Regions from separate parts of the Streptomyces sp. NPDC019224 genome, predicted to be linked through region 1. Evidence: predicted binding sites of a transcription regulator. Region 1 holds the regulator's gene; each other region holds the start of a gene.
The links. The regulator HrcA, encoded in region 1, represses chaperone genes, less so after heat shock. The targets are predictions, from matches to a motif close to TTNGCACTCNGNNNNNCNGAGTGCNAA.
Positions count from the first base shown of each region.

Region 1 (9,945 bases):
TTCCGGTCCTCGTCGAGAAAGGTCGACTCGATGACCAGCAGGTCGCACCCCTCGGCGAGGGCGTGCACGCCGTCGCAGAGCCTGGTGTCCATGATGAACGCGAACCGCTGTCCGCGCCTGTGCTCGGAGACGTCGGCGAGCGTGACACCGCCGAGGGCGCCCTCGCGCTGGAGGCGCCCCACGTCCGGCCCCTCGATGCCGTGCTCGGCGAGCTTCGCGGGCAGCATGCGGCGCCCGTCGGGCTCGGTGAGCCGGTAGCCGTAGGACTCGACGGGGTGCGAGAGCCGGTGGCTGGCGAGGGTGTACGCGGCGGTGGCGGCCAGCGGCCCGTCGGCGGTGACCGGGGCCTCGGTCAGCTCCACGGACTCACGGTAGGCGGTGGCGTACCGCAGCCGGTCGAAGAAGCGCTGCCCGCTCGCCGGGTAGTGGGCGGTCACCGGGTGCGGGACCTGGTCGAGGTTGATCCGCTGGATCACCCCGGCCAGGCCCAGCGAGTGGTCGCCGTGGAAGTGCGTGACGCAGATCCGGTTGATGTCGTGCGCGGCGACACCGGCCCGCAGCATCTGGCGCTGGGTGCCCTCACCGGGGTCGAAGAGGATGCCCTCGCCGTCCCAGCGCAGCAGATAGCCGTTGTGGTTGCGGTGCCGCGTCGGGACCTGGCTGGCGGTCCCGAGCACGACGAGTTCACGTGCGGACATTATCCGGGCGGCCATTCCAGGCCCCGGCCGCCCAGCACGTGCGCGTGCGCGTGGAAGACGGTCTGGCCGGCTCCTGCCCCGGTGTTGAACACGATCCGGTACCCGGTCCGGTCGATCTTCTCGTCGGCGGCGACGTTGCCCGCTTCGCACAGCACGTCGGCGAGCACCTGCGGTTCGGCGGCGCCGAGCGAGGCGGCGTCGGGGTGGTGCAGGCGCGGGATGACGAGTACGTGGGTGGGGGCCTGGGGATTGATGTCGCGGAAGGCGACGGTGGTGTCGGTCTCGCGGACGATGGTGGCCGGGATCTCGCCCGAGACGATCTTGCAGAACAGGCAGTCGGGTTGCGGTTCTCCGGCCATTTGCTCGCGCGCTCCTTGGGTCTCGGTGACGATTCGCTGCCGGTCAGCCTATCCGGGCGGGCCCGGCGGCCGACGCCTTTTCGGGGGCGCCGCCCTCCGCCGCTCAAGGAGCAGGGCCCGGGGGCAGGGCCCCGGTTTCGGTAAGGGGCGGGGCGGGAACAGGCACGCCGCAGGCGCCCCGCCCCCGCCCCCTCACCTCACTGCCCCGGCAACTCCGGCGCCACCTTCGCCGGCACCCGCTCCAGCGCGTCCAGCGCCACCCGCACCGCCTCGTCCAGCTGCGGGTCACGCCCCTCGGCGTGGTCCCGCGGCGTCATCACGACCTCCACATCCGGGTCGACGCCGTGGTTCTCGACGCCCCACCCGTACCCCTCCAGCCAGAACGCGTACTTCGGCTGGGTGACCAGCGTGCCGTCGACCAGCCGGTAGCGGCTGTCGATGCCGACCACTCCGCCCCAGGTGCGCACGCCGACCACGGGGCCGATCTTCAGCGCCTTGATCGCCGCGTTCACGATGTCGCCGTCCGAGCCGGAGAACTCGTTCGCGACGGCCACTATCGGCCCGCGCGGGGCGTCGCCCGGATAGCTGTAGGGCCGCATGCCGCGCGGCAGGTCCCAGCCGACGATGCGGCGGGCCAGCTTCTCCACGACGAGCTGCGAGGTGTGGCCGCCCCGGTTCTCCCGGACGTCCACGACCAGGCCCTCGCGCGCGATCTCGGTGCGCAGGTCGCGGTGGATCTGGGCCCAGCCGGCGCCGACCATGTCGGGGACGTGGAGGTAGCCGAGGCGCCCGCCGGACCGCTCGTGCACGTACGCCCGCCGGTCGGCGACCCACGCGTGGTAGCGCAGGGCCTCCTCGTCGGCGACGGGTACGACGACGACATGGCGCGGATCGCCGCCGTCGGCCGGGGCGACGGTCAGCTCGACGGGCTTGCCGGCCGAGCCAGTGAGCAGCGGCGCGGGCCCGGTGAGCGGGTCGACGGGGTGGCCGTCGACGGCCAGGATCGCGTCCCCGGCCCGGACGGCGACGCCCGGCGCGGCGAGCGGCGAGCGGGCGGCCGGGTCCGAGGTCTCGGAGGGCAGCACCCGGTCGATGCGCCAGCTGCCGTCCTCCGCACGGGAGAGGTCCGCCCCGAGCAGCCCCTGCCGGGCCGCCTCGTCGCGCCACCCGCCGGGCGGGGTCACGTAGGCGTGCGAGGTGCCCAGCTCGCCCTGGACCTCCCAGAGCAGGTCCATGAGGTCGTCGTGGGTCGCGACGCGCTCCAGCACCGGCCGGTAGCGGTCCAGGACCCCGTCCCAGTCGACGCCGCCCATGTCGGGGCGCCAGAAGTTGTCCCGCATGAGGCGGCCGGTCTCGTCGTACATCTGACGCCACTCGGCGGCCGGGTCGAGGGTGCGGCGGATGCGGGAGAGGTCGACGGTCACGGCGTCGTCGTGGTCGTCGTCGCCCGCGGGCACCCGGCTGTCGGAGGGGACGACGGACAGCTTGCCGTGGCTGACGATCGCCAGCCGCTTCCCGTCCCCGCTGACCGCGAAACGGCTGACGTCCGAGGACAGCTCCTCGCAGCGCAGCTTCTCCAGGTCGTACCGCTCCAGGACGGTCTCCGGGCGGCGCGCGTCCGGGCCGGCCCCGCTGGTGCCGAGCACTCCGGTGAGCGGGTGGCGCAGCCAGAGCAGCCCGTCCCGCGCGGCACGGAGCGAGGAGTAGACGGCGGCCTCGACGGGAAGGGGCACGATCCGGTCGGCGAGGCCGTCCAGGTCGATGCGGGTGATGGGGAGGGCGGTGGGGTTGTCCTCGCCGTCGCCGCCCTTCTCCTTCTCCGCGGGCCGGCCGTGCAGCTGCGGGCCGAACGGGGAAGGGGTGGTCGCCGCGAGCGTCAGCAGGTGCGGCCGGCAGGAGCCGACGAACGCCATGTCGAAGACGTGCGCGTCGTAAATGGGGTCGAAGGCGCGCTCGGAGAGGAAGGCCAGGTGCTTTCCGTCGGCGGTGAAGGCGGGCGCGAAGTCCCGGAACCGCAGCGGGGTGGCCTCGGAGACCGACAGATCGGCGATGTGGGCCAGCTTGAGCTGGCTGAGCGGCTCGGGGCCGGGGTGCGACCAGGCGAGCCAGGCGGAGTCGGGCGACCAGGCGAGGCCGGAGGCGTCGCCGTTCTCGCTGCGGTCCACCTCGTGGATCTCGCCGCTCTCCCGCTCGACGATCAGTACGCGGCCGTCGTGCGCGGCGACCGCGAACCGGCTGCCGTCGGGGGCCGGGGCGAGGTCGAGGACACGGCCGATCCGGCCGGCCGCCAGGCGGCGGGGCACGGCGCCGGGGGCGGTGCCGGTGGCGGGGGCGATCTCCAGCGCGTCGTCGCCCTCGGCGTCGGTGACCCAGACGACGTGCTGGTCGCCGTCGGCCTGGAAGGTGCGCGGCAGCCTGGCCCGTACGCCGGGTTCGGCGGCGAGCACGCGGGCCGGGCCCTCGCGGTGGGTGACCCAGTGGACCGCGCCCCGCGAGCAGACGGCGCTGCCCCGGCCGGTGCGGTCGGGCGACGCGCTGGTCAGGTGGCTGTCGGCGTGCAGCGGATAGGGCTGGAGGTCGGCGCGCTGGCCACCGAGCCGGATCTCGACGTGGCGGGGCTCCTCGCTCTCCAGGCTGTCCAGGAGCCGGAGTTCGCCGGCGGAGGCGTAGACGACCCTGGTCCCGTCGGTGGTGGCGTGACGGGCGTAGAAGCCGTCGACGGGGGTGTGCCGGCGCAGGTCGGCACCGTCGGGCAGCGAGGAGTAGAGGGCGCCGACGCCCTCGTGGTCGGAGAGGAACGCGATGCGCTCCCCCACCCACATCGGGCACTCGAGGTTGCCGTCGAGCTCCTCGTGGACCCGGACGAACTCCAGCGGGTCGTCCTCGGCCGCGATCCAGAGCTTGCCGGCCGTGCCGCCCCGGTAGCGCTTCCAGGTGGCGGCCTCGCGGCCCATGGTGGCCGAGAGCAGCAGGACCCGTCCGCCGGGCCCGTACGCGAGGGAGCCGACGGGGCCGTACGGGAGGGTCCGCGCGGGACCGCCGTCGACCGGGACGGCCCGTGCCCAGCTGCGTCGCAGGGAGACCTGGCCCTGGGTGCTGGTGACCAGTACGTCCCCTTCGGGGGTCCAGCCGTGCACGGCGGTGCGGGCGGCTCCCCAGTGGGTGAGCCGCCGCGAGGGCCCGCCGTCGGCGGGGGCGATGTGCACCTCGGGCGCCCCGTCACGGGTGGACGTCCAGGCGACGAGGGTGCCGTCGGGAGATATGCGTGGCTGGGTGACGGGACGGTTGTCTGCGCTGACCCGCCACGCCCGGCCGCCGTCGAGCGGGGCGAGCCAGACGTCGTCCTCGGCGGTGAAGGCGATCAAGTCACCCTGGACATGGGGATACCGGAGGTAGGAAGGCTGTGTCACACGATCACCCTAGGCCGCGGACGTGCCCAGGGCGACGGGGTTGGCCGGAGTACGTCCCACGGCGGCACCGGTGGCGCGGGTATGCCTCCGGGACATGCGGGCCGGGGTGCCCGTCAACGGCCCCTGCCGCTCACCTACTTGCCGGGGTAGGCGGTGACCGTGACCGTCACGGTGGCCGTCGGACCGTCGTGCCGGCCCGGGGGCCCGGGGGGCGGCGCCGTCGTGGCCGGGGCGCTGCAGTCGCCGAGCAGGGTGGCCCGGAAGACGGCGCGCCCGCCGGTCTTCGCGGTCATGTCACCGCGTACGCACCGCCCTTCGACCGCCTGCGTCACCCGGCCGCCGAGCGTGATCTCCCGGCCGTCCTTCGTCATGCCGTCGCAGTCGACGTCGGCGACGCGGCGAGCGGGGGCGGTGGACGCTCCGGAGCGGGCGGGTGACGCTTTCGCGCCTTCCCCGCCGAGTGAGGCCGTGCAGGTCAGCCAGCGCACCTGGACGCCTTCGTGCTCCAGCGCGCGGGTGGCGGTCCGGTCGGTGGTCACGGCGACGGAGGCGGTGTTCAACGCCCCGATGCCGTCGGCCGGTTCACAGGCGCTGAGCCCGGTGACGGCCGCCGCGGCGAGGCAGAGTGCGGCCGGAAAGCGACGGACCGTACGACGGCCCCATGCCCTTGATGTCCCCATACGGGAAGCTTCCCACCCCACTTGGCGGCGCGGTAGACCGATTCCGGGCACAACCACCCCATCGGGGACGGGTTACGACCAGCGTCCCGTACGTCCCAGCAGCAGCGCCGTCGCCGCGGTGCCGGCCGTCGAGGTGCGCAGGACCGACGGGCCGAGCCGGCAGGTGCGGGCCCCGGCGGCGGCGAACGCGGTCAGCTCGTCCGGGGAGACACCGCCCTCCGGGCCGACGACCAGCACGATCTCGCCCGCCTCGGGCAGGGCGACGGTGGCCAGGGGCTCGCTGTCGCAGGCGCGGTCCTCGTGCAGGACGGCCGCGAAGTCCGCCGCGGCCAGCAGCGCCGCGACCTGCTTGGTGGTGGCCAGGCCGGCCACGTCCGGGAAGAGCACCCGGCGGGACTGCTTGCCCGCCTCCCGGGCCGTACCGCGCCACTTCGCCAGGGACTTGAGGCCGCGGTCGCCCTTCCACTGGGTGATGCAGCGCGCCGCCTGCCACGGCACGATCCCGTCGACGCCGGTCTCGGTCATCGTCTCCACGGCGACCTCGCCCCGGTCCCCCTTGGGCAGGGCCTGGACGACGGTGATCCGGACGGCGGGGACGGGCTCCTCGTGGACCGGGTCCAGATCGCCCACCACCAGCCGGTCCTTGCCCTCGGCGGCCCGCACGACGCCCTGCGCCCACCGGCCGCGGCCGTCGGTCAGGACGACCTCCTCGCCGGCGCGCAGGCGCTTCACGGAGACGGCGTGCCGCCCCTCGGGCCCGTCCAGGACGAACTCCGGCGCGTCCGGCAGCTGTTCGACGACGAAGACGGGTGCCGTCACTGTGTACCTCCGAGGATGCCCCGGCCTTCAGACCGGGGAAGAAGTGGAAGACCTGTCGGATCGCTGATCCACAGGCGACGTGAGCCGGGGATCCCCCTGCTTCAGCTGAGGGAGGGTGTCAACGCGTACTCCTCGTGCTCACGGCCGTCCGTGCGGCGTCCAGTTCCTCGGCGAGCAGCCGGACCAGCCGGCCGGCGGGCAGTTCGCGGGCCAGCCGGTGGCCCTGCCCGGCCCACAGCGCCATGCCCTGCGCGTCCCCGGCCCGGGCAGCCGCCCTGCGCAGCACGGAGGTCATGTGGTGGACCTGCGGGTAGGCGGCGGGGGCGTCCGCTCCGTGCTCGCGCACGAAGCGGTTGACCAGGCCGCGCGCCGGGCGCCCGGAGAACGCCCTGGTCAGGGTGGTCCGGACGAACAGCGGGTTGGTCAGGGCCTGTTTGTGCAGCACGTGGGCGCCGGACTCCGGGCAGGCCAGGAAGGCGGTGCCGAGCTGGGCGGCGTCGGCGCCCGCAGCGAGCACGGCGGCGATCTGGGAGCCGCGCATCAGACCCCCGGCGGCGACGACCGGTATCTGCACGGTCTCGCGGACCTGGGTCACCAGGCTCAGCAGCCCGGTCCCGCCGTCCTCGGTCACCGGGTCGTCCTGGAAGGTGGAGCGGTGGCCGCCCGCCTCGGTGCCCTGGGCGCAGACGGCGTCGGCCCCGGCCCACTGGGCGGCCTGGGCCTCCTCCGGCGAGGTGACCGTGACGACGGTGCACGTACCGGCCGCGGCGAACGCGTCGAGGGTGTCGCGCGAGGGGCAGCCGAAAGTGAAGGAGACGACCGGGACCGGGGCGTCGAGGAGGACGGCGAGCTTGTCCTCGTAGCCGTCGTCACCGGGGACGTCGGTGTCACCGGGAGCCGTCTCGTACCGGGCGGCCTCGTCCGCGAGCCGGCCGCGGTAGACCTCCAGGGCCGCGGGATCGGCGTGGCTCTGCTGCGGCATGAAGAGGTTGACGCCGAAGGGCTGCCCGGTCAGGCCGCGCACCTGCTCGATCTCGTCGCGCATGCCGTCCGCCGTCTTGTAGCCGGCGGCCAGGAAGCCGAGCCCGCCGGCCTCGGAGACCGCCGCGGCGAGCTGCGGGCAGGAAGGACCACCGGCCATGGGGGCCTGCACGATCGGATACCGGCAGAGATCGGTCAGTGCGGAGGACATGACCGCATCGTGTCATGTCCTTCCTGTCCCGTGATGCCCGCCCCGCGGCAGCGTTCCGTCCGGGCGCGGTACGGACCCGGCGGCCGGGTCCGTACCGCGTGGACGTGTGCCGTCAGCGGCCGTTGAAGGCGTCCTTCAGGCGGGAGAACAGGCCCTGCTGGCCAGGCTGGAACTGGCCGGTGGGCCGCTCCTCGCCGCGCAGCTCGGCCAGTTCGCGCAGGAGGCGTTCCTGCTCGGGGTCCAGCTTCACCGGGGTGGTCACCTCGACGTGCACGATGAGGTCGCCGCGTCCCCCGCCCCTCAGGTGGGTGATGCCGCGCCCGTGCAGCGGGACGGACTGGCCGGACTGGGTGCCCGGCCGGATGTCGACCTCCTCCAGGCCGTCCAGCGTCTCCAGCGGCACCTTGGTGCCGAGGGCCGCCGCCGTCATGGGGATGGTGACCGTGCAGTGCAGATCGTCGCCGCGGCGCTGGAACACCGCGTGCGGCAGCTCGTGGATCTCGACGTAGAGGTCACCGGCGGGGCCGCCGCCGGGGCCGACCTCGCCTTCACCCGCGAGCTGGATGCGGGTGCCGTTGTCGACACCGGCGGGGATCTTCACGGTCAGCGTGCGCCGCGAGCGGATGCGGCCGTCGCCGGCGCACTCCGGGCAGGGGGTCGGCACGACCGTGCCGAAGCCCTGGCACTGCGGGCAGGGGCGCGAGGTCATGACCTGGCCCAGGAAGGACCGGGTGACCTGGGAGACCTCACCGCGGCCGCGGCACATGTCACAGGTCTGCGCGGAGGTACCGGGGGCCGCCCCCTCGCCGCTGCACGTCGTGCAGACGACGGCCGTGTCGACCTGGATGTCCTTGGTGGTACCGAAGGCCGCCTCGGCGAGGTCGATCTCCAGCCGGATCATGGCGTCCTGGCCGCGCCGGGTGCGCGAACGGGGTCCGCGCTGCGACGAGGTGCCGAAGAACGCGTCCATGATGTCGGAGAAGTTGCCGAAGCCGCCCTGGCCGAAGCCGCCCGCGCCGCCGCCCCCGGACTGGGAGAGCGGATCGCCGCCGAGGTCGTAGACCTGCTTCTTCTGGGCGTCCGACAGCACCTCGTAGGCGGCGTTGATCTCCTTGAACCGCTCCTGGGTCTTCGGATCGGGGTTCACGTCCGGGTGCAGCTCGCGGGCGAGCCTCCGGAACGCCTTCTTGATCTCGTCCTGGGAAGCGTCGCGGCGCACGCCGAGTACGGCGTAGTAGTCCGTGGCCACTTACGACTCCGCCAGGATCTGTCCGACGTAACGTGCCACTGCGCGTACCGCTCCCATCGTTCCGGGGTAGTCCATGCGGGTCGGTCCGACCACGCCGAGTTTGGCGACTGCTTCGTCGCCCGAACCGTAGCCGACCGCGACGACGGACGTGGAGTTGAGCCCCTCGTGGGCGTTCTCGTGCCCGATGCGTACGGTCATGCCCGAGTCCTTGGCCTCGCCGAGCAGCTTCAGCAGCACGACCTGTTCCTCCAGTGCCTCGAGCACCGGCCGGATCATCACCGGGAAGTCGTGTCCGAAGCGGGTGAGGTTGGAGGTGCCGCCGATGATCAGCCGCTCCTCCGTCTCCTCGACGAGGGTTTCGAGCAGGATCGAGAGGACGGTGGACACGGTTCCCCGGTCCTCGCTCTCGAAGGATTCCGGCAGGTCCTGCACCAGCTGCGGGACGTCCGCGAAACGGCGTCCCACCACCCGGCTGTTGAGCCGGGCCCGCAGATCCGCGAGCGAGGTCTCGCCGAACGGCGCCGGGCAGTCGACCAGCCGCTGTTCGACCCGGCCGGTGTCCGTGATCAGCACGAGCATCAGCCGCGCCGGAGCCAGGGACAGCAGTTCCACGTGCCGCACCGTCGAACGGGTCAGCGAGGGGTACTGCACGACGGCGACCTGCCGGGTCAGCTGCGCGAGCAGCCGTACGGTCCGGCCCACGACGTCGTCGAGGTCGACCGCGCCGTCGAGGAAGTTCTGGATGGCGCGGCGCTCCGGCGACGAGAGGGGCTTGACGCCCGCGAGCTTGTCGACGAAGAGCCGGTAGCCCTTGTCCGTCGGGATGCGGCCCGCGCTGGTATGGGGCTGGGCGATGAAGCCCTCCTCCTCCAGCACCGCCATGTCGTTGCGGACGGTCGCCGGGGAGACCCCCAGCTTGTGCCGCTCCGTGAGCGCCTTGGAGCCGACGGGCTCCTCGGTCCCGACGTAGTCCTGGACGATGGCGCGCAGCACTTCGAGTCTGCGTTCGCTGAGCATCGCGCGCACACCTCCAGCTGTCCATCTCGGTGGTTCTCGGGCCGTTCCCGGGATTCCTCCTGGCACTCGGTGCGTACGAGTGCCAGCGATCCCCGGCCAGTGTACGGCGACGGGGTGGCTTCCTAGCAAGGGCGACCGGCCATCCCGGCCGAGCGACCGCGCAGGTCGCTGCCGATAGCGTCGTCCCATGGATGCCTCTTGGGAAGACTTCGGGTGGGAGCGGCTCGGTCACGGGGTGGGCCGCCGGCGCCTTCCTGGCTGGGACGCGACGGCGTTGCTGGTGGCCGGGACGGACGGGGTGCTGCTCTGCGACACCGGGGCGTCACTGCGCGAGGGGGTCGAGCTGCGCACGCAGGCGCAGGCGCTGCTCGGCCGGAGGGTGACGCACATCGCACTCAGTCACCCCCATTTCGATCACGTGCTGGGCACGGCCGCCTTCGCCGGGGCCCGGGTGTACGGCGCCGCGGGTACGGCGGAGCTGCTGCGGCGGGGGGCTGACGAGGTGTACGCCGACGCGGTGG
Region 1 is NZ_JBEYCF010000002.1:114,396-124,340, forward strand. It holds gene ABZ564_RS02000 (ribonuclease Z) at 1-698, opposite strand, end outside; gene ABZ564_RS02005 (histidine triad nucleotide-binding protein) at 698-1,057, opposite strand; gene ABZ564_RS02010 (PDZ domain-containing protein) at 1,255-4,467, opposite strand; gene ABZ564_RS02015 (hypothetical protein) at 4,602-5,147, opposite strand; gene ABZ564_RS02020 (16S rRNA (uracil(1498)-N(3))-methyltransferase) at 5,220-5,966, opposite strand; gene ABZ564_RS02025 (nitronate monooxygenase) at 6,085-7,158, opposite strand; gene dnaJ (molecular chaperone DnaJ) at 7,271-8,407, opposite strand; gene hrcA (heat-inducible transcriptional repressor HrcA) at 8,408-9,424, opposite strand; gene ABZ564_RS02040 (MBL fold metallo-hydrolase) at 9,612-9,945, shown strand, end outside.

Region 2 (9,945 bases), on a different contig from region 1:
GGTCACCGCGTTCTCGGCCTCCTGCTCGGCGAAGGCCACCTTCGCGCCCCGCCCCTGCACCAGCGCGGGATCGAGGGCGGCGCGCGTGACGACCGGGGCCGGGGCGGTGGCGGGCCGGGGCCCGGCGAGCGCGGGCGCGCCGGCCATCACCCCGAGGCCGACGGCGGCCGCGGTCACCGAGGCGACGGCTGTCGCGTACAGCCCTGTCCGACGCGGTCTTCGCGCCGCCGCCGCAGCCGCGGCGGTCTTCCGTGACATCGCATACCCGTTTCTCTGAGTCCTGGGTGTCAACGGCCGTGCGCGCGTGGGGAGTCGCCGCCGTCATGGGTGAGGCGACAGTAGGGCGGGCGCCCTCGCCCACACAAGCTCCGTGCAGATATTTTCCGAGCTGATGCAGAACTACTGCAAGGGTAAGTGCAACTCTTGCGTAAACGACGCAAGTGCTGACGGGTGGCCCCGGCGCCTCGCTCGGACTCAGTCCGATCACTGGTCTCACGGTCTACTGGCCGGTATACAGGCGGGGTTGGGTCCGCGGGGCACAAGCCGCCGCGCGGCCGGGTGCCTCTCTGACGTCACGTGCGCCCTGGCCGCCGCCTGTCCGCGGGCTGTCGTACTTTCTGGGGAGGGCATGATGACGCATCGGACGCGTCCGGGCGAGGCCGTATCCAAGCGACGCACCGCCATCGCGCTGGCCGCGCTGAGCAGCTGCGCGCTCGCCGCCGGCTTCACCGGCACGGCCTCGGCCGCGCCGGGAGGTGCGCACGGAGCGCCCCGCTCCGCCTACGTGGCGCTGGGCGACTCCTACACCTCCGGCCCCCTGATACCCGCGCAAGTCGACGCCAACTGCGCCCGGTCCGACCACAACTACCCGTCGATCACCGCGCGCGAGCGCCGCGTCACCTCGTTCACCGACGTGAGCTGCGGCGGAGCGACGACCGCCGAGATGTGGCAGGCGCAGGGCACCAACGGGCCCCAACTGGACGCGGTGAAGCGCGACACGGACCTCGTGACCCTGCAGATCGGCGGCAACGACGTCGGCTTCGGCTCCATCATCAGCACCTGCGCCGGCCTCAGCGCCAAGGACCTCGCCGGCAACCCCTGTCAGCAGCACTACGGGGCCGCGGGCTATGACCAGTTGACGCTGAAGATCCTCCAGACAGCGCCCAAGGTCGCCCGTGTACTGCGGGAAGTGCACCACAAGGCCCCCCACGCCCGCGTGGTCGTCGTCGGCTACCCGGACCTCCTTCCCGAGGACGGCACCGGCTGCTACCCCCAAGTCCCCTTCGCCGCCAAGGACTTCCCGTACCTGCGGGACACGGAGAAGCGCCTCAACCTGATGCTGCGCGCGGTGGCGCTGCTGAACCGGGCCGACTACGTGGACACGTACGGACCGACAGTGGGCCACGACATGTGCAAGGCACCCGCCGACCGGTGGATCGAGCCGCTGCGCCCCGCGGCGCCCGCCGCTCCGGCCCATCCCAACGCGAAGGGCGAGGAGGTCATGGCACAGGCGCTCCTGAAGACCCTGGGCCGGGGCGCCGGGCGGCACTGATCCATCCTGCGGACGGGCGGCGCATGGACCCTGAGGTGCGGGGGGGTGGATCACCCACGCAGGCCGGAGCCGACCTCAGCACCCGCCTGCACGAGCGACACGAAGGTCCCGGCGGCTGCGGCCGGCGGGACCTTCGGTGCCCTTCGGCCTCATCGGGCTCGCCCCCGGCGCATGTGAGCCACCGCTCGTGCCGGAGCGCTCAGCTCTCCTCCGACTGCCGGCCGCGCCACTCCTTGTAGCAAATGGCCAGGGGCGTCTGCGCGTACGAGGGCAGTCCGTCGCCGAACTTCCGCAGCTTTCCGTACACGTTCTTCAAATCCCCCTCGGTGGAGAAGTGGCCGAATTCAATGGCCATCACCAGTACGTCCTCGACGGTCATGACCTCCAGGTCCCGATCGGCCGCAAGGGCTTGGCCGCCCTGATCGTCGATGGCGACGAGCACTTCGTGCCCCTCGTCCTGGTAGTGCACTCCGTGAGCTACGACTACCGCTTCGCCGAGATCCTTCGCGTCCCGCAGAGCATCCTCCACCTGCCTGCCTCGCACGTCCTCGAAGACCTCGATGACACGAGCCGGCGCTGTCCGCGCCTCAAGTCCGGGAAGAACACGGATATGCCGACTGCTCGTCAGACGTGTCCACTTGAGTTTCAGCCCGGGGTACTTCTTGTCCTTGCGCGCGACTTCGTCGCAGACTTCCTGCGGCACGAGCAGCGTCAGATCCGCCTCCTGAAGGACGTCCACCAGCAAACGGTGGACATTCGCACCGACGAAGTGCACGCAGATCACTGCGTCCAGAATGCAAAGCGGTTCACGTTGATCCGGCGAAGCCGTCTCACTCGACACTTCCGCGTGCTGGTTGGGCAAGCCCCCACCCCTTCGAAATCCCCCGGCGGGGTTACTTTACTCGTGCTTCGCCAGACCGCGGGCGACCAGCCGGGACAGGTTGGCTCGCCGGGGAGTCGGGGGATCGGGGACGATGCCGGCTTCCGTGAGTCGGGCCTCGGCTTCTTCCGGCTTGCATCCTTCCAGCATGGCCAGAGCCCGCACCCCCAAAAGGTTCTGCCGATAGGCATCAACGGCCCGTTCGAGAATGCGCCTGGGAGCTCGTACGGCTTGGGCGGCGTCCTTCTCCTGCTCGTACGCCGGGCCCCAGCCATAACGGTGCGCCAACTGCGCGCCGGTCGGGCCCCGCAGGCCGTTCTTCTCTTCGGTCGTGACGAGCGACATCTCCTCCAGCTGAATGAGGATGACGGGAAAGCTGACTCGGAAGTGGCGTGCCAGAAGCGCGGCCGTACGCTCGTCCATCCGGCCGCCCTCCGGAAACCTCTCAGCGGACAGCCAGGACCTGATGCCTTCCCTCGGCGCCAAGAGGTTGCGGGCAAAGGCGTCACAGCGCCTCTCACCCGGAGTTCTTCCGTCGTTCAGCGCATGAACCTGGGCACCGTCATTCCACAACAAGTGCCCGAGTTCGTGAGCGAAACTGAATCGCTGCCGTTCAGGCACGTCACATGCGCGGACAGCGATGAGAGTCGTATCGCGAGCAGGGTCGGTGGCGGTGAATCCTTCGGCGCCCTTCGGCAGCCTCAGTACCGCTGTGTCCACACCGGTGAGCTGCTCAATCAGTTCATCCACATCGGCGATGGGGGCGCAGCCCAGATGAAGAGCCGCTCGGACCCGTTCAGCCAGCTCACTGGCCTGCTCTTCCCCCGGAAGCTGCTCGTCCGGGATCTGCAGACGTCCCTGCGGCTTTCGCTGCTGCGTGGTGTTCGTCCCCAGCTTGTCCAGACGGGCATCCAATTCCAGCACTTCGAGGGTGCGCCGAAGCGCCTCCTCACGTTCCGCAGCCGTCACCTCGTCGGTTCTGGCCGCGATCTGGACCCTCTCGCGTACTGGGTCGCCACTGGTGAGCAGCCGTACCGGGATGTCCAGCGCGACGGCGAGGCGGTCCAACTCCGCGAGCGTCACGTTGGCGCGCGCGCCGGTCTCGATACGGGTCAAGGTCGGTTGGGAGAGCTGGGCGCGTCGCGCGAGGTCACGCTGATTGAGCCCAGCGCGCTCACGTTCGCGGCGGATCCGCTCCCCCACACGTACGAGATCCACGTAGCACCTCCTTGTTGAATCTATTTTACTGGCCTGATTCACGATGGCCAGTCGTATGTCTATCACCCGGGACTGACAGGGGAGGCCAGGCGCGTACCCCTGCCCGGTCGGCCCCACCGGCAGCGTCGGCTCCGAGTCCGGGCGACGGCCGGCCGGTCACCCCGGACGCCGTGTCCGACCGCTTCCTCACCCGCCTCGTCGATGGCCTCGACGCGGGCCGGCCCGGTGCCCGTACACGCAACGACACCGGCCCCCGGGGAGGAGTCCCCGGGGGCCGGTGTCGTTGGTACTGCTGAACCGCCGATCCGTCAGGATCAGAAGTCCATGTCACCGCCCGGCATGCCGCCCGGAGCGGCCGCGGCGGCCTTCTCCGGCTTGTCGGCGATGACGGCCTCGGTGGTGAGGAACAGCGCGGCGATCGACGCGGCGTTCTGCAGGGCGGAGCGCGTGACCTTCGCCGGGTCGAGAATGCCCTCGGCGATCATGTCGACGTACTCGCCGGTCGCGGCGTTGAGGCCGTGACCGATCGGCAGGTTGCGCACCTTCTCCACGACGACGCCACCCTCGAGACCACCGTTGACGGCGATCTGCTTGAGCGGGGCCTCCAGGGCGAGCTTCACGGCGTTGGCGCCGGTCGCCTCGTCACCCTCGAGCTCCAGCTTCTCGAAGACGGCCGAGGCCTGGAGCAGAGCCACGCCACCACCGGCGACGATGCCCTCCTCGACGGCGGCCTTGGCGTTGCGCACCGCGTCCTCGATGCGGTGCTTGCGCTCCTTGAGCTCGACCTCGGTGGCGGCACCGGCCTTGATGACGGCCACGCCGCCGGCCAGCTTCGCCAGACGCTCCTGGAGCTTCTCGCGGTCGTAGTCCGAGTCGGAGTTCTCGATCTCGGCACGGATCTGGTTGACGCGGCCCTGGACCTGGTCGCTGTCACCGGCGCCGTCGACGATCGTCGTCTCGTCCTTGGTGATGACGACCTTGCGGGCGCGGCCGAGCAGGTCGAGACCGGCGTTCTCCAGCTTGAGGCCGACCTCCTCGGAGATGACGGTGCCACCGGTGAGGATGGCGATGTCGCCGAGCATGGCCTTGCGGCGGTCACCGAAGCCCGGGGCCTTGACGGCGACGGACTTGAAGGTGCCACGGATCTTGTTGACGACCAGGGTCGACAGGGCCTCGCCCTCGACGTCCTCGGCGATGATCAGCAGCGGCTTGCCGGACTGCATGACCTTCTCCAGCAGCGGAAGGAGGTCCTTCACGTTGCTGACCTTGGAGTTGACGATCAGGATGTACGGGTCGTCGAGGGACGACTCCATGCGCTCCATGTCGGTGGCGAAGTACGCCGAGATGTAGCCCTTGTCGAAGCGCATACCCTCGGTGAGCTCGAGCTCCAGACCGAAGGTCTGGGACTCCTCGACGGTGATGACGCCTTCCTTGCCGACCTTGTCCATGGCCTCGGCGATGAGCTCGCCGATCTGGGTGTCGGCGGCGGAGATGGAGGCGGTCGAAGCGATCTGCTCCTTGGTCTCCACGTCCTTGGCCTGCTCCAGGAGGGCGGCGGAGACGGCCTCGACGGCCTTCTCGATGCCCCGCTTGAGAGCCATCGGGTTCGCACCCGCGGCCACGTTGCGCAGGCCCTCGCGGACGAGCGCCTGGGCGAGAACGGTGGCGGTGGTCGTACCGTCGCCGGCGACGTCGTCCGTCTTCTTGGCGACCTCCTTGACCAGCTCCGCACCGATCTTCTCGTACGGGTCCTCCAGCTCGATCTCCTTGGCGATGGAAACACCATCGTTGGTGATCGTGGGGGCGCCCCACTTCTTCTCGAGGACGACGTTGCGACCCTTGGGGCCAAGGGTGACCTTGACGGCGTCGGCGAGCTGGTTCATGCCGCGCTCGAGACCGCGCCGGGCCTCCTCGTCGAACGCGATGATCTTGGCCATGTGAAGTGGTCCTCCCGGACAGGGGTGGATTGCTCCGGACCGAGTGGCGCCCGCGACGGACGGCCTGCGTGCCTGGCGGTTCCTTGCCCCGCCACGCCTGCGGGCCTCACCGGCCCGGTCCAAAATTCTGTCACTCTCACCTGGAGAGTGCTAAGCCAATGATTAGCACTCGGCACCGTCGAGTGCAAGCGCCTCCACCGGCATGTGGACGGCGGCCCGGGACCTGCGGCACGCGGGCCCGGTACGCGCGAAGGGTCCGTACCCCCTGGGTACGGACCCTTCGTACGTGCGTAGCGTCGCGGCCGACGTGTCGTGCCGGGCCGGGCTCAGCCGACGGCGAGCTTGACCATGTCCGCCTGCGGCCCCTTCTGGCCCTGCGAGATCTCGAACTCCACCCGCTGACCTTCTTCGAGGGTGCGGTAACCGTCCATCTGGATCGCGCTGTAGTGGACGAAAACATCCGCACCACCGTCGACCGCGATGAAGCCGTACCCCTTCTCCGCGTTGAACCACTTGACGGTGCCCTGAGCCATGCCTAACTCCCCTGTAACGTGTGTGCGCCGGAACGCGCCGACCGCGGCTGAATGTATCTGCCCAACTGCCCTCTGCAACAGGTCAGTCGGACGAAAATTCTGCGCACCACCGATCGCCCGAATGCGGGGAATTCACAGGTTTCCAGGGCAAGTCGGGCCCGGCAAAGGTGACTTATGGTGCAAGAGGTCCAGGCACATTGGCTGCATCTGGTCGTGGGGCGGCGCATTCTCATACGCGGGCGGCACGGGCAGCGAAGGGGACTTCCCACACTCTACCCCGCTCAACCATGCAGAATTGCCCCCTCCGCTTCTCTCGCGGAGGGGGCAATTCCGGTAATTCCGTGAAGGCGGGGGCCGCTCCCGGCGGCCCCGGGGCTCAGCAGCCGCCGGCGACGGCGGGGATGATCGAGACGCCCGCCCCGTCCGGGGTGACCGCGTCGAGGCCGCCCTCGAAGCGCACGTCGTCGTCGTTGACGTACACGTTGACGAAGCGGCGCAGCTTGCCCTGGTCGTCCAGGACGCGGGCGGCGATGCCCGGGTGGTCCTTCTCCAGCGACGCGATGACCTCGGAGAGGGTCGCGCCCTCGGCCGGGACCTCGGCCTGGCCGCCCGTGTAGGTGCGGAGGATGGTGGGGATGCGGACCTTGACGCTCATGGCGGGTGCCCTTCGGGGAAGTCTCGGGTGGTCGGAGCGGATCAGCTGGTGGCGAGTCCGGCGGCGCGGAAGGCGTCCAGGCTCGGGCGGATCGTGGCGGTCGCCTGCGAGGTCTCGGCCACCGCGTCCAGCGTCTTGAGACCGTCACCGGTGTTCAGGACGACGGTGGTGAGCGCCGGGTCGAGCAGACCGGCCTCGATCAGCTTCTTCGTCACGCCGACCGTCACCCCGCCCGCCGTCTCGGCGAAGATGCCCTCGGTGCGGGCCAGCAGCTTGATCGCGTCGACGACCTGCTCGTCGTCGACGTCCTCGACGGCGCCGCCGGTGCGCCGGGCGATGTCCAGGACGTACGGGCCGTCGGCCGGGTTGCCGATCGCCAGGGACTTGGCGATGGTGTTCGGCTTCTGCGGACGGACCACGTCGTGACCGGCCTTGAAGGCGGTGGAGACCGGGGAGCAGCCCTCGGCCTGGGCGCCGAAGATCTTGTACGGCTTGTCCTCGACCAGGCCGAGCCTGATCAGCTCCTGGAGCCCCTTGTCGATCTTCGTGAGCTGCGAGCCGGACGCGATCGGGATGACGATCTGGTCGGGCAGCCGCCAGCCGAGCTGCTCGCAGATCTCGTACGCCAGCGTCTTGGAGCCCTCGCCGTAGTACGGGCGCAGGTTGACGTTGACGAAGCCCCAGCCCTCGCCCAGCGGGTCGCCGATGAGCTCGGAGCAGAAGCGGTTGACGTCGTCGTAGTTGCCCTCGATGCCGACCAGCTCACCGCCGTACACCGCGGCCATGACGACCTTGCCCTGCTCCAGGTCGTGCGGGATGAACACGCAGGAGCGCAGGCCCGCCCGGGCGGCGGCGGCGCCGACCGCGCCGGCGAGGTTGCCGGTGGAGGAGCAGGACAGGGTGGTGAAGCCGAAGGCGCGGGCGGCCTCGACGGCGATCGCGACGACGCGGTCCTTGAAGGAGTGCGTCGGGTTGCCGGAGTCGTCCTTCACGTACAGGCCGCCGGTCACGCCCAGCTCGCGGGCGAGGTTGTCGGCCTTGACCAGCTTGGTGAAGCCGGGGTTGAGATTGGGCTTGTCGGCGACGTCGGAGGGCACCGGCAGCAGCGGCGCGTAACGCCAGATGTTGTCCGGGCCGGCCTCGATGCGCTTCTTCAGCTCCTCGGGAGAGCCGCTCGGCAGGTCGTACGCCACTTCGAGCGGCCCGAAACAGGACGCACAGGCGAAAAGGGGACCGAGGGCGAACCGCTCGCCGCACTCGCGGCAGGAAAGAGCCGCGGCGGGACCGAGGTCGACGGTGGATTCGGTGGATGCTGTGACAGTCTCAACAGCCATGATGGCGAGGCCCTTTCTCCTCATCTTCCCCACGACGCGTTTCGTCGTGAGACGGAATTGGCACCTTCCCCACCTGACCTCGCGGTCGGCAGGAGGGTTGCCGGGACTTCAACGGGCCGTTCCCTCTGTCCCTCTGGATGAGCGCTGTGGCACCGGATCATGGATCCAGGCGTTTGTCGGCGGACCGACCCCGGCATGCGAGGGCTGTCCGCGTTGTTCAAGACTGTAACCGAAGCACCGGGCCGGTGAGATAGCCGTCCGTACCGCGAGATGGATCACACACAGGGAGTATCGACCGTGCTCGAAGAGGTCGAACGCTGGCTGACCAGGCGTTCCTGGTCAGCCGCCGACCGTCCGCCGGCGAGCGCGCAGGCCGCCGCGCACGGGCCGCACGGTACGGGCGTGAGCGTCGTTCTGCCGGCCCTCAACGAAGCCGAGACCGTCGGCGACATCGTCGCGACGATCCGGCGCGAGCTGATGGAGAAGGTCCGCCTGGTCGACGAGCTGGTGGTGATCGACTCGGGCTCCACGGACGCCACCGCCGAGGTCGCCCGCCGCGCGGGTGCCCGGGTCGTCCACCGGGACAGCATCCTGCCCCGCCTCCCCGCCGTGCCCGGCAAGGGCGAGGTGCTCTGGCGCTCGCTCCTGGTGACCGGCGGCGACATCCTGTGCTTCATCGACGCGGACCTGAAGGACTTCTCGGCCGACTTCGTCTCCGGCATCGTCGGCCCGCTGCTGGCCGACCCCGAGGTGCAGTTCGTCAAGGCCATGTACGACCGGCCGCTCGGCGAGGTGGCCGGCCAGGGCGGCCGCGTCACCGAGCTGGTGGCCCGGCCGCTGCTGAACCTGCACTGGCCGCTGCTGGCCGGCTTCGTCCAGCCGCTGGGCGGCGAGTACGCCGTACGCCGCTCGCTCCTGGAGCGGCTTCCCTTCCCGGTCGGTTACGGGGTCGAGCTCGGCCTGCTCGTCGACGCCCTGCACACCGTCGGCCTGGACGCCCTCGCCCAGGTCGACGTCGGCGTCCGCGTCCACCGCCACCAGGACGGCCAGGCGCTCGGCCGGATGGCCGCCGCCATCTACCGCACCGCGCAGGTACGGCTCTCCCGCGGCCATCTGGTCCGCCCCTCGCTCACCCAGTTCGAACGCGGGCCCGACGGATTCGTCCCGCACACCTACCCGGTCGACACGCAGGAGAGGCCGCCGATGCGGGAGATCGAGGAGTACCTGGCACGGCGCGCGGCCTGATCACGAACCCATCCGGTCCGACTTCGTACGTTTGGGCGGTTCCGGATCGGGCTAGATTCCGGCCATGGTCTCCGAGCACGCCCCCCAGCCCGCTGCCCAGGTCCTCGTCGCGTCCAACCGCGGCCCCGTGTCGTACACACTGGGCGAGGGCGGCTCCCTCGAAGCGAAACGGGGCGGGGGCGGACTCGTCTCCGGCCTCAGCGCCGTCGACGACAAGATGTGGGTCTGCGCCGCGCTCGGCGCCGGCGACCGGGAGGCGGTGCGCAGAGGGGTCGGCGAGCCGGGCGTCCGCATGCTCGACATCGACGCCGACGTGCACGCCGACGCGTACAACGGCATCGCCAACTCCGTGCTGTGGTTCGTCCACCACATGCTGTACCAGACGCCCGTCGAGCCCGTCTTCGACGCGGAGTTCCGCAGGCAGTGGGCCTCCTACGAGGCGTACAACCGCGCCTTCGCCGAAGCGCTCGCCGAGGAGGCGGGCGAGGGCGCGAGCGTCCTGGTGCAGGACTACCACCTCTCGCTCGTCCCCGGCATGCTCCGCGAACTGCGCCCCGACCTCCGGATCGGCCACTTCTCGCACACCCCGTG
Region 2 is NZ_JBEYCF010000013.1:131,479-141,423, reverse strand. It holds gene ABZ564_RS11650 (glycosyl hydrolase family 28-related protein) at 1-258, opposite strand, end outside; gene ABZ564_RS11645 (SGNH/GDSL hydrolase family protein) at 632-1,552, shown strand; gene ABZ564_RS11640 (hypothetical protein) at 1,752-2,414, opposite strand; gene ABZ564_RS11635 (XRE family transcriptional regulator) at 2,451-3,650, opposite strand; gene groL (chaperonin GroEL) at 3,965-5,587, opposite strand; gene ABZ564_RS11625 (cold-shock protein) at 5,914-6,120, opposite strand; gene ABZ564_RS11620 (MoaD/ThiS family protein) at 6,497-6,775, opposite strand; gene thrC (threonine synthase) at 6,817-8,109, opposite strand; SAM riboswitch class I at 8,127-8,253, opposite strand; gene ABZ564_RS11610 (glucosyl-3-phosphoglycerate synthase) at 8,407-9,354, shown strand; gene ABZ564_RS11605 (trehalose-6-phosphate synthase) at 9,419-9,945, shown strand, end outside.
Region 2: a site for HrcA is predicted at 5,750-5,776, ahead of groL (chaperonin GroEL). Genes of this name have one in related genera too.

Region 3 (9,945 bases), on a different contig from region 1:
GCTGGTCCACGTCGACGCCTACCGGCTGGGCGGCGGGCTCGACGAGATGGAGGACCTGGACCTCGACGTCTCCCTGCCGGAGTCCGTGGTCGTCGTCGAGTGGGGCGACGGCAAGGTCGAGGAGCTGGCGGAGGACCGCCTCCAGGTGCTCATCGACCGCGCGGTCGGGGACACCGACGACGAGCGGCGCACGGTGACACTGGTGGGCGTGGGGGCGCGCTGGGCGGGGCTGCGGAACGAGTCCTGGGCGCCCTGGGGCTGAGTTTCCGACGCGGTGTCGGCAAAATGTTGCGCGGGACGGGGCAGGCGTGGTGACATGGGGGACGAGAGCGGGTTAGGTCTGCCTAACCACGCCTTCCACCGGAGCCCAGGAGGCGTTCATGCCGACATCCGAGCGCACACCGGAGCCGCCGCGAGCGGCGGTATCGATGACTGCCCTGCTGGCCGCGGGCGCGGCGGCGAACGCGGTCTCCACGCCCCCGGCACCACAGCCGGAAAAGAAGCGGGCGGAAAAGAAACGGGCGGTGAAGCCGCGCCGGGCGGACACGTCCGGCCGTGCGGCCCACTCGAGCCGTTCCGGCGATTGAGGCCGTCCTCGGCGGGGCCGAGGGCGCCCCGCGGCTGACCCCGGCCCGTCCGGCGGCCGAGGAGGCTCCGCGGGGGAACCCGGCCCGTCCGGCGGTCGAGGAGGTCCTGCGGCGAACCGCCCGTCCGGCGGCCGAGGAGGCCCCCGCAGCGAACCCCGCCCGTCCGTCCGGCGGTCGAGGACGCCCCGGGGCCTACGGGACGACGACCACCTTCACGCTCACCGTGGCGAACCGCCACAGCGCGTCGCCGTCCGCACGGGACATCCGCACGCCGCCCGCCTTCACCGTCGGGTCCGGCTCCTCCATCGCCCCGTCCTGCGCGGCGCTGAAGCCGATCGTCACATCGTTCACCGCGGCGAACCGCACGACGTGCTCGATCGGCACCCCGTCGGAGCCCGTCCCGCTGCCCGACCGCGAGGTCACCGCGTAGCTCCCCGGCACGGCGCTCACCGAGCCCGGCATCACCTTGAACGTCCGCGACGCCTTGCCCTTCGCGTTCACCAGCCACACCCGGCGGTCCTTCAGCGCGTACACGACCCGCGTCCCGGTGCCGGAGTCGGCGGGGACGGCGAGCGGGTTCTTCTTCGGCTCGGGCGCGGCGTGCTTGCCGGCCGGCGCCGAGGCACTGCTGGACGCCTTCGGCTTCGCCGCCAGGCCGTCCGGCACGTTGGCGGAGGCCTGGTAGGCCAGGAAGCCGACCACCGCGACGGCCGCCGCGGTGAGCGCGGCCACGATTCCCGAGCTGCCCCTTGCCACCGTGCGTGCCTCTTTCGCTGTCGTGTGCCGTAAGGCGCGAACCGTAAGTCGTACAAGCGTTTACACGTACTCCGCGTATACCCGGTGACGGTAGCAGCCGGGACCGCCCGGTCCGGGACGCCGTACGGGGCGCGGGGCGGGCCGCGCCGGAGCCGTAGGCTGTTTGCGTGCTCTTGCTCGCAATGGATACCGCCACCCCCGCCGTCACCGTCGCCCTGCACGACGGGACCCGCGTCGTCGCCGAGTCCGCCCAGGTCGACGCCCGCAGGCACGGGGAGCTGCTGCTGCCCGCCGTCGACCGGGTCCTCGCGGAGGCCGGGGTGAAACTCGACGCGGTGACGGACGTCGTCGTGGGCGCCGGCCCCGGCCCGTACACCGGACTGCGCGTCGGCCTGGTGACGGCCGCCACGTTCGGCTCGGCGCTCTCCGTGCCCGTGCACGGGCTGTGCACCCTGGACGGCCTCGCGTACGCCGCCGGGCAGGCCGGGCTCGAAGGCCCCTTCGCCGTCGCCACGGACGCCCGCCGCAAGGAGGTCTACTGGGCGCGGTACGAGGACCCCCGCACCCGGACCGGGGGGCCCTCGGTCGACCGGCCCGCCGACATCGCGGAGCAGCTCGCCGGCCTGCCCGTCGTCGGCGCGGGCGCGGTGCTCTACCCCGACGCCTTCCCGGACGCGCGCGGCCCCGAGCACCTCGCGGCGGGCGCCCTGGCGGGCCTCGCGGCCGAGCGCCTCGCCGCCGGTGAGGAGCTGCTGCCGCCGCAGCCGCTCTACCTCCGCAGGCCCGACGCGCAGGTCCCGAAGAACTACAAGGTGGTCACCCCGAAGTGACCGTCACGACCGCGGTGCTGCGCGAGATGCGCTGGTGGGACATCGACCCGGTGCTCGCCCTGGAACACGAGCTGTTCCCGGAGGACGCCTGGTCGGCCGGCATGTTCTGGTCCGAGCTGGCGCACGCGCGCGGCCCGGCGGCGACCCGCCGTTACGTGGTCGCCGAGGACCCGGTCACCGGCCGGATCGTCGGGTACGCGGGCCTCGCCGCCGCCGGTGACCTCGCCGACGTGCAGACCATCGCCGTGGCCCGCGACCACTGGGGCGGCGGGCTCGGCTCCGAGCTGCTGACCGACCTGCTCAAGCACGCCACGGCCTTCGAGTGCGCCGAGGTGCTGCTGGAGGTCCGCGTCGACAACACCCGCGCCCAGAAGCTCTACGAACGCTTCGGCTTCGAGCCGATCGGCTTCCGCCGCGGCTACTACCAGCCGGGCAACATCGACGCACTCGTCATGCGCCTCCACGTACACGAAGACGTACAAGAAAACGAGACTGACTGATGGCTGACGAACCCCTCGTACTCGGTATCGAGACCTCCTGCGACGAGACCGGCGTCGGCATCGTCCGGGGCACCACGCTCCTCGCGGACGCCGTCGCCTCCAGCGTCGAGACGCACGCCCGCTTCGGCGGCGTGGTCCCGGAGATCGCCTCCCGCGCGCACCTGGAGGCGATGGTCCCCACCATCGAGCGCGCCCTGAAGGAGGCCGGCGTCAGCGCCCGGGACCTCGACGGCATCGCCGTCACCGCCGGACCCGGCCTCGCGGGCGCCCTGCTCGTCGGCGTCTCCGCCGCCAAGGCGTACGCGTACGCGCTGAACAAGCCGCTGTACGGGGTCAACCACCTGGCCTCCCACATCTGCGTCGACCAGCTGGAGCACGGGCCGCTGCCCGAGCCCACCATGGCGCTCCTGGTCAGCGGCGGGCACTCCTCGCTGCTGCTCGCGCCCGACATCACCAACGACGTGCGGCCCCTCGGCGCGACCATCGACGACGCGGCCGGCGAGGCGTTCGACAAGATCGCCCGGGTGCTGGACCTCGGCTTCCCCGGCGGCCCGGTCATCGACCGGCTCGCCAGGGAGGGAGACCCGGCCGCCATCGCCTTCCCGCGCGGTCTGACCGGCTCGCGCGACCCCGCGTACGACTTCTCCTTCTCCGGCCTGAAGACGTCCGTCGCCCGCTGGATCGAGGCCAAGCGGGCGGCCGGCGAGGAGGTGCCGGTGCGGGACGTGGCCGCGTCCTTCCAGGAGGCCGTCGTCGACGTGCTCACCCGCAAGGCCGTCCGCGCCTGCAAGGACGAGGGCGTCGACCACCTGATGATCGGCGGCGGCGTCGCGGCCAACTCCCGGCTGCGCGCGCTCGCCGAGGAGCGGTGCGAACGGGCCGGCATCCGGCTGCGCGTGCCCCGCCCGAAGCTGTGCACCGACAACGGGGCGATGGTCGCCGCCCTCGGCGCCGAGATGGTGGCCCGCAACCGGCCCGCCTCCGACCTGGAGCTGTCCGCCGACTCCTCGCTGCCGGTCACCGAGACTCACGTCCCGGGCGCCCACGGCCACGCGCACGACCACGACCACGTGCACGAGATCAGCAAGGACAACCTCTACTCATGAGCGCCCCGGTCACCGCCCTGATGTGGGAGGCCCGCGCCGCCGAGGGGCGGGGCGGCGAGCTCCTGGAGTGGGCTCGTGCCCGCGCCGCCGAGCTGCCCGGCTCCCCGCTCCGCAGCGAGCTGCTGCGCGCCCCGCAGGACCGGGTCCTGGTCATCACCTGGTGGCAGGGCGGTCACGCCGACGAGCTGCCGGAGCTGCCCGAGCCGGACGCGGACCTGGTCACCCGGGCGGTGCACCGCTGGCGCTTCGAGTCGCTGGGCCCTGCCTGAAGGCCCCGGCGGGGCGATGAGTCCGGGGCGCTCGCGCGGTCTACCCTTCACGACACTTTGTCCCCGTATGTGAGGAGAGGGCCATGCAGAAGGTCACCACGTTCCTGTGGTTCGAGAAGGACCGGATCGAGGAAGCCGCCGACTACTACGTCTCCGTCATCGGCGGCGACTCGCGCGTCCTCGACGTCACCCGCTGGACCGCCGCCTCCCCCGGCGAGGAGGGCAAGGCGATGACCGTGCGGTTCCAGCTGGACGGCGCGGAGTACGTCGCGTTCGACGGCGGGCCCGAGTTCCCCTTCACCGAGGCCGTCTCGCTCTCCGTGGAGTGCGACTCGCAGGAGGAGGCGGACCGGCTGTGGGACACGCTCACCTCCGACGGCGGCCAGGAGAGCCAGTGCGGCTGGCTCAAGGACAAGTACGGCCTCTCCTGGCAGATCGTCCCGCCGGGCCTCGATGACGCCCTGACCGACCCGGACCCGGAGAAGGCCGCCCGCGCGATGAAGGCGATGCTCGGCATGAGGCGCCTGGACGTCGAGGCCCTGCGCAACGCCTGAGACCCGCGCGGCCCTGTTCGGCCCCGTCCCTGTGCGCCACCCGGGGGAGCGTGCGGCCCCGGGTGGCGGTGTCGGGGCCGCGGCCCTTGTTCGTACTGGCAGGATCCGGCGCCATGCAGCCAGTACGACAAAAGGAAAAAATGACCATGAATGGTCGCGAGCCGGGTGCGTTGACGGGCGGGTGGCAGCGGGTGCGGCGGGGGCGCGGCCGCCCGCGGCGCCGGCCGGGTTGCGCGGTGCTGGCCGCGCTCCTGGTCGCCGCCGCGGCGTCGGGTTGTGCGGCCGGGGACGGAGACCCGGGCGCGGCCCGGGGCGCGAAGCCCCAGGCGGGTCGGGAAGGCGGGCCGGCGGAGCCGGTGGCCGGGGCGCTGGGCACCCGCGCGGCGCAGGCGGAGAAGGCGAAGCTCGCCCAGGCCGCCCGCGCGGTCGCCGCGAAGAAGTGGGGCCTGGCGGGCCCGCCGCTCGCGGCGCCCGTCCCGCCCGCGAAGAAGCCGCACCTCACGACCCGTAAGGGCTTCGAGGTCGAGGGTCAGGACGACTCGCTGCCGCCGGTCTTCACCAGGGTCCCCACCAAGGACAAGGTCGTCTTCCTGACGATGGACGACGGGGGTGACAAGGACCCCGAGCTGCTGAAGATGATGTCGGAGCTGAACATCCCGTACAGCGCCTTCCTCAGCGACTACCTGGTGCGCGACGACTACACGTACTTCAAGGACGCCCAGGCCCGCGGGGTCGCGCTCCACAACCACACGCTCAACCACCGCTACCTGCCGGGCCTGTCCTACGAGGAGCAGAAGCACGAGATCTGCGGCCAGCAGGACGTCATCGAGCAGCAGTTCGGCAAGCGGCCCCGGATCTTCCGGCCGCCGTACGGCAACTACAACACCGACACCCTGAAGATCGCCAAGTCCTGCGGCATCACCGCCGTGCCCCTGTGGGAGGCGGAGGCGTTCCCCGACCGCATGGAGTGGCGCGGGGAGGACCAGGACCTGCACCCCGGCGACATCATCCTCACCCACTTCCGCGGCAAGGAGGAATGGAAGGGCAGCATGCCCGACCTGATCCGGTCCGTCATGAAGGTCGTCACGGACAAGGGGTACGCCGTGGCCCGCCTGGAGGACTACGTGTAGGGAAGGGCGCACCCGCCGCCGGCCGGTGCGCTCCTGCCCGCCGGGGCGCACACGCGGGTGGCCCCGGGCGCGGAGTCCGCCTCGCCGGGGGCGTTGTGCCAGGTCATCAGGGTCAGGACGCACAGCAGGAACGCGCCGATCAGCTGGATGACGCCCGCGATCGGCAGCCCGTGGCGCAGCAGCACCATCCCGATCAGGCAGGCCACCGCCGTGCCGGTGGCGAGGACGAGAGTGCCGGACCAGTCCATCCCGGACGGTCCGGCCTCCGCCGTGTCCGGGTTCGGGGGCCGGGGTTCGGAGCCCGCGTACACGTACACGAAGACCGCGCAGAGCACCGCCTCCAGGGCGATGAGCAGCAGGCCGAGCACCACGTCGAGGCAGCCGGTCAGTACCGCCCCCGGACGCGAGGGGGCCGGGCGGTCCGTGCCGGAGATCCGTATGCGCATGCCACCACCGTCCACCGGAACGGACCGGGCGGGCCCCGTGTTGTCCCTACGGTGTCCGGAACGTTGCGCAGCCGCAGCCGCAGCCGTACGGGCCGGAGGTCCCGCGTACGCCATGAGGGGCGGGAATTGGCACTCCGCTTGACCGAGTGCTAATCGCGGTCATAGTCTCAGTGCTGGCACTCCCCACTGGAGAGTGCCAGCAGTACTGTGCGACCGGCAGGTCCGGCACCCGCGACGACGGGCCCACCTGGTCGCCATCCCAAAGACTGTTAAACCCCGTGAGATCTCCGAAGGGGGAGACCGGATCGTGTCGACCGCCAGCTCCAAGGTTGCGATCAAGCCGCTCGAGGACCGCATCGTGGTCCAGCCGCTCGACGCCGAGCAGACCACGGCCTCCGGCCTGGTTATTCCGGACACCGCCAAGGAGAAGCCCCAGGAGGGCGTCGTCCTGGCCGTGGGCCCGGGCCGCTTCGAGAACGGCGAGCGCCTGCCGCTCGACGTCAAGACCGGCGATGTCGTGCTGTACAGCAAGTACGGCGGCACCGAGGTGAAGTACAACGGCGAGGAGTACCTCGTCCTCTCGGCCCGCGACGTGCTCGCGATCATCGAGAAGTAATTCACCCACGTTTGCTTCTGTTCTGCGCCCCTGGCCCCCTGTGCGAAATGACTAGCCGGGCGGCAGGGGCGCAGTTCTTGTTTTGAGAGGACAGTTCAGCTCCATGGCGAAGATCCTGAAGTTCGACGAGGACGCCCGTCGCGCCCTCGAGCGCGGCGTCAACAAGCTTGCCGACACGGTGAAGGTGACGATCGGCCCCAAGGGCCGCAACGTCGTCATCGACAAGAAGTTCGGTGCCCCCACCATCACCAACGACGGTGTCACCATCGCGCGCGAGGTCGAGCTGGACGACCCGTACGAGAACCTCGGCGCCCAGCTGGTGAAGGAGGTGGCGACCAAGACCAACGACGTGGCCGGTGACGGCACGACCACCGCCACCGTCCTCGCCCAGGCGCTCGTCCGCGAGGGTCTGCGCAACGTCGCCGCCGGCGCCTCCCCGGCCGCCCTGAAGAAGGGCATCGACGCCGCGGTCAAGGCCGTGTCCGAGGAGCTCCTCGCGACCGCCCGCCCGATCGACGACAAGTCCGACATCGCCGCCGTCGCCGCGCTCTCCGCGCAGGACGCCCAGGTCGGCGAGCTCATCGCGGACGCCATGGACAAGGTCGGCAAGGACGGTGTCATCACCGTCGAGGAGTCCAACACCTTCGGTCTGGACCTCGACTTCACCGAGGGCATGGCCTTCGACAAGGGCTACCTGTCCCCGTACATGGTGACCGACCAGGAGCGTATGGAGGCCGTCCTCGACGACCCGTACATCCTGATCCACCAGGGCAAGATCGGCTCGATCCAGGAGCTGCTGCCGCTCCTGGAGAAGGTCATCCAGGCCGGTGGCTCCAAGCCGCTGCTGATCATCGCCGAGGACGTCGAGGGCGAGGCCCTGTCGACCCTGGTCGTCAACAAGATCCGCGGCACGTTCAACGCCGTCGCCGTCAAGGCGCCGGGCTTCGGTGACCGCCGCAAGGCCATGCTCGGCGACATCGCCACCCTCACCGGTGCGACCGTCATCGCCGAGGAGGTCGGCCTCAAGCTCGACCAGGCCGGTCTGGACGTGCTGGGCACCGCCCGCCGCGTGACCGTCTCCAAGGACGACACCACCATCGTCGACGGCGGCGGCAAGGCCGACGAGGTCGCCGGCCGCGTCAACCAGATCAAGGCCGAGATCGACGCCACGGACTCCGACTGGGACCGCGAGAAGCTCCAGGAGCGCCTGGCGAAGCTGGCCGGCGGTGTCTGCGTGATCCGCGTCGGTGCCGCCACCGAGGTCGAGCTCAAGGAGAAGAAGCACCGTCTGGAGGACGCCATCTCCGCGACCCGCGCCGCGGTCGAGGAGGGCATCGTCTCCGGTGGTGGCTCCTCCCTCGTCCACGCCGTCAAGGTCCTGGAGGGCAACCTCGGCAAGACCGGCGACGAGGCCACCGGTGTCGCGGTCGTCCGCCGCGCCGCCGTCGAGCCGCTGCGCTGGATCGCCGAGAACGCCGGCCTCGAGGGCTACGTCATCACCTCGAAGGTCGCCGAGCTCGACAAGGGCCAGGGCTTCAACGCCGCGACCGGCGAGTACGGCGACCTGGTGAAGGCCGGCGTCATCGACCCGGTCAAGGTCACCCGCTCCGCCCTGGAGAACGCCGCGTCCATCGCGTCGCTGCTGCTCACGACCGAGACCCTGGTCGTCGAGAAGCCGGCCGATGAGGAGCCGGAGGCCGGCGGCCACGGCCACGGTCACTCCCACTGACGCACGGCTGACCGCGTGAAGCGGTGAAGGCCCGGTCCCCCGCGCGGGGGACCGGGCCTTCGCGTTGCGCGGACGCTACGCGGAGCGGCCGAGCGCCGCCGGGTGCACCGGGTCCGCGAACGGCCGGCCCTGCGCGTACCGCTCCAGCTCGTCCAGTGCGTGGTCCGTCATCCGGTGCAGTTCGTTGCCGAGGGAGCCCGCCACATGCGGGGTCAGAAGCACATTCGGCAGCTCGTACAACGGGGATTCGGCGGGCGGCGGTTCGGGGTCCGTCACATCCAGTACGGCGTGCAGCCGGCCCGGGACCAGTTCCCGCAGCAGGGCCGCCTCGTCGATCAGGGAACCGCGGGCCGTGTTGATCAGCGTCGTCCCGGTGCGCATCAGCGACAGCTGGCGGGTGCCGATCATGTGGTGGGTCTCGGGGAGTTGGGGAGCGTGCACCGAGACGACGTGGGCGCGGGCGCACAGCTCGTCCAGGGTGACCGGTTCGACGCCCAGCCGAGCCGCCTCGTCGGCGGTGACGAAGGGGTCGTACAGCAGGACCCGCAGGTCGAAGGGGCGGAGCAGTTCGATGACGCGGCGGCCGATGCGGGAGGCGCCGACGACGCCCACCGTACGGTGGTAGTTGCCCGCCCCGTCCAGTTCGGCCCGCCAGTCGTGGTCGGCGCGGACCTCGCGGTAGACGTGGGCGGAGCGCAGGACGCGCTTGTTGGCGAGCAGGATCGTGGCGAGGGTGTACTCGGCCACGGGCAGGGCGTTGGCCCCGGCCGCCGAGGAGACGGCCAGGCCGCGTTCCCAGCAGGCGTCCGTGACGTGGTGCTTGACCGAGCCCGCCGCGTGGACGACCGCCTTCAGCCGGGGCGCGGCGGCGAGGACCTGAGCGGTGAGCGGGGTGGCGCCCCAGCAGGTGAGGAGGACGTCGGCCTCGGCCAGGGCGGCGGCGACGCGGGGGGCGGGGGCGGCCAGGTCGTGGGCGACGAGGGTGGGGTCCGTACGGGCGAGGGCGGTGAGCCGGGCGCGGTGGCGCGGCTCGAAGAGGCGCTCGTAGATGTCCGGGCCCATCGCGAGCAGGACCGACGGCCGGTGGTCAGGTGTGGGCTGCATGGGTGGCTTCCTCGTAGACGCGGTGGGCTACTTGACGCTGCCGGCGGTGAGCCCGGCCTTCCAGTGCCGCTGCAGGGAGACGAAGGCGACGATCAGGGGGATGACGGCGAGGAGGGACCCGGTGACCACGAGCGGGTAGAAGCTGGGCTCGCTGTGGGTGTTGGTGTTCCAGGAGTACAGGCCGAGGCTCAGCGGGAAGAGCTCGCGGTCCGAGAGCATCACCAGCGGGAGGAAGAAATTGTTCCAGATTCCGGTGAACTGGAAGAGGAAGACGGTCACGAAGCCCGGCATCATCATCGGCAGACCGATGGAGAAGAA
Region 3 is NZ_JBEYCF010000003.1:162,388-172,332, forward strand. It holds gene tsaE (tRNA (adenosine(37)-N6)-threonylcarbamoyltransferase complex ATPase subunit type 1 TsaE) at 1-262, shown strand, start outside; gene ABZ564_RS03385 (hypothetical protein) at 381-587, shown strand; gene ABZ564_RS03390 (hypothetical protein) at 780-1,319, opposite strand; gene tsaB (tRNA (adenosine(37)-N6)-threonylcarbamoyltransferase complex dimerization subunit type 1 TsaB) at 1,526-2,173, shown strand; gene rimI (ribosomal protein S18-alanine N-acetyltransferase) at 2,170-2,673, shown strand; gene tsaD (tRNA (adenosine(37)-N6)-threonylcarbamoyltransferase complex transferase subunit TsaD) at 2,673-3,779, shown strand; gene ABZ564_RS03410 (hypothetical protein) at 3,776-4,048, shown strand; gene ABZ564_RS03415 (VOC family protein) at 4,132-4,602, shown strand; gene ABZ564_RS03420 (polysaccharide deacetylase family protein) at 4,773-5,732, shown strand; gene ABZ564_RS03425 (DUF6234 family protein) at 5,723-6,178, opposite strand; gene groES (co-chaperone GroES) at 6,486-6,794, shown strand; gene groL (chaperonin GroEL) at 6,898-8,523, shown strand; gene ABZ564_RS03440 (hydroxyacid dehydrogenase) at 8,599-9,627, opposite strand; gene ABZ564_RS03445 (carbohydrate ABC transporter permease) at 9,655-9,945, opposite strand, start outside.
Region 3: a site for HrcA is predicted at 6,305-6,331, ahead of groES (co-chaperone GroES). Genes of this name have one in related genera too.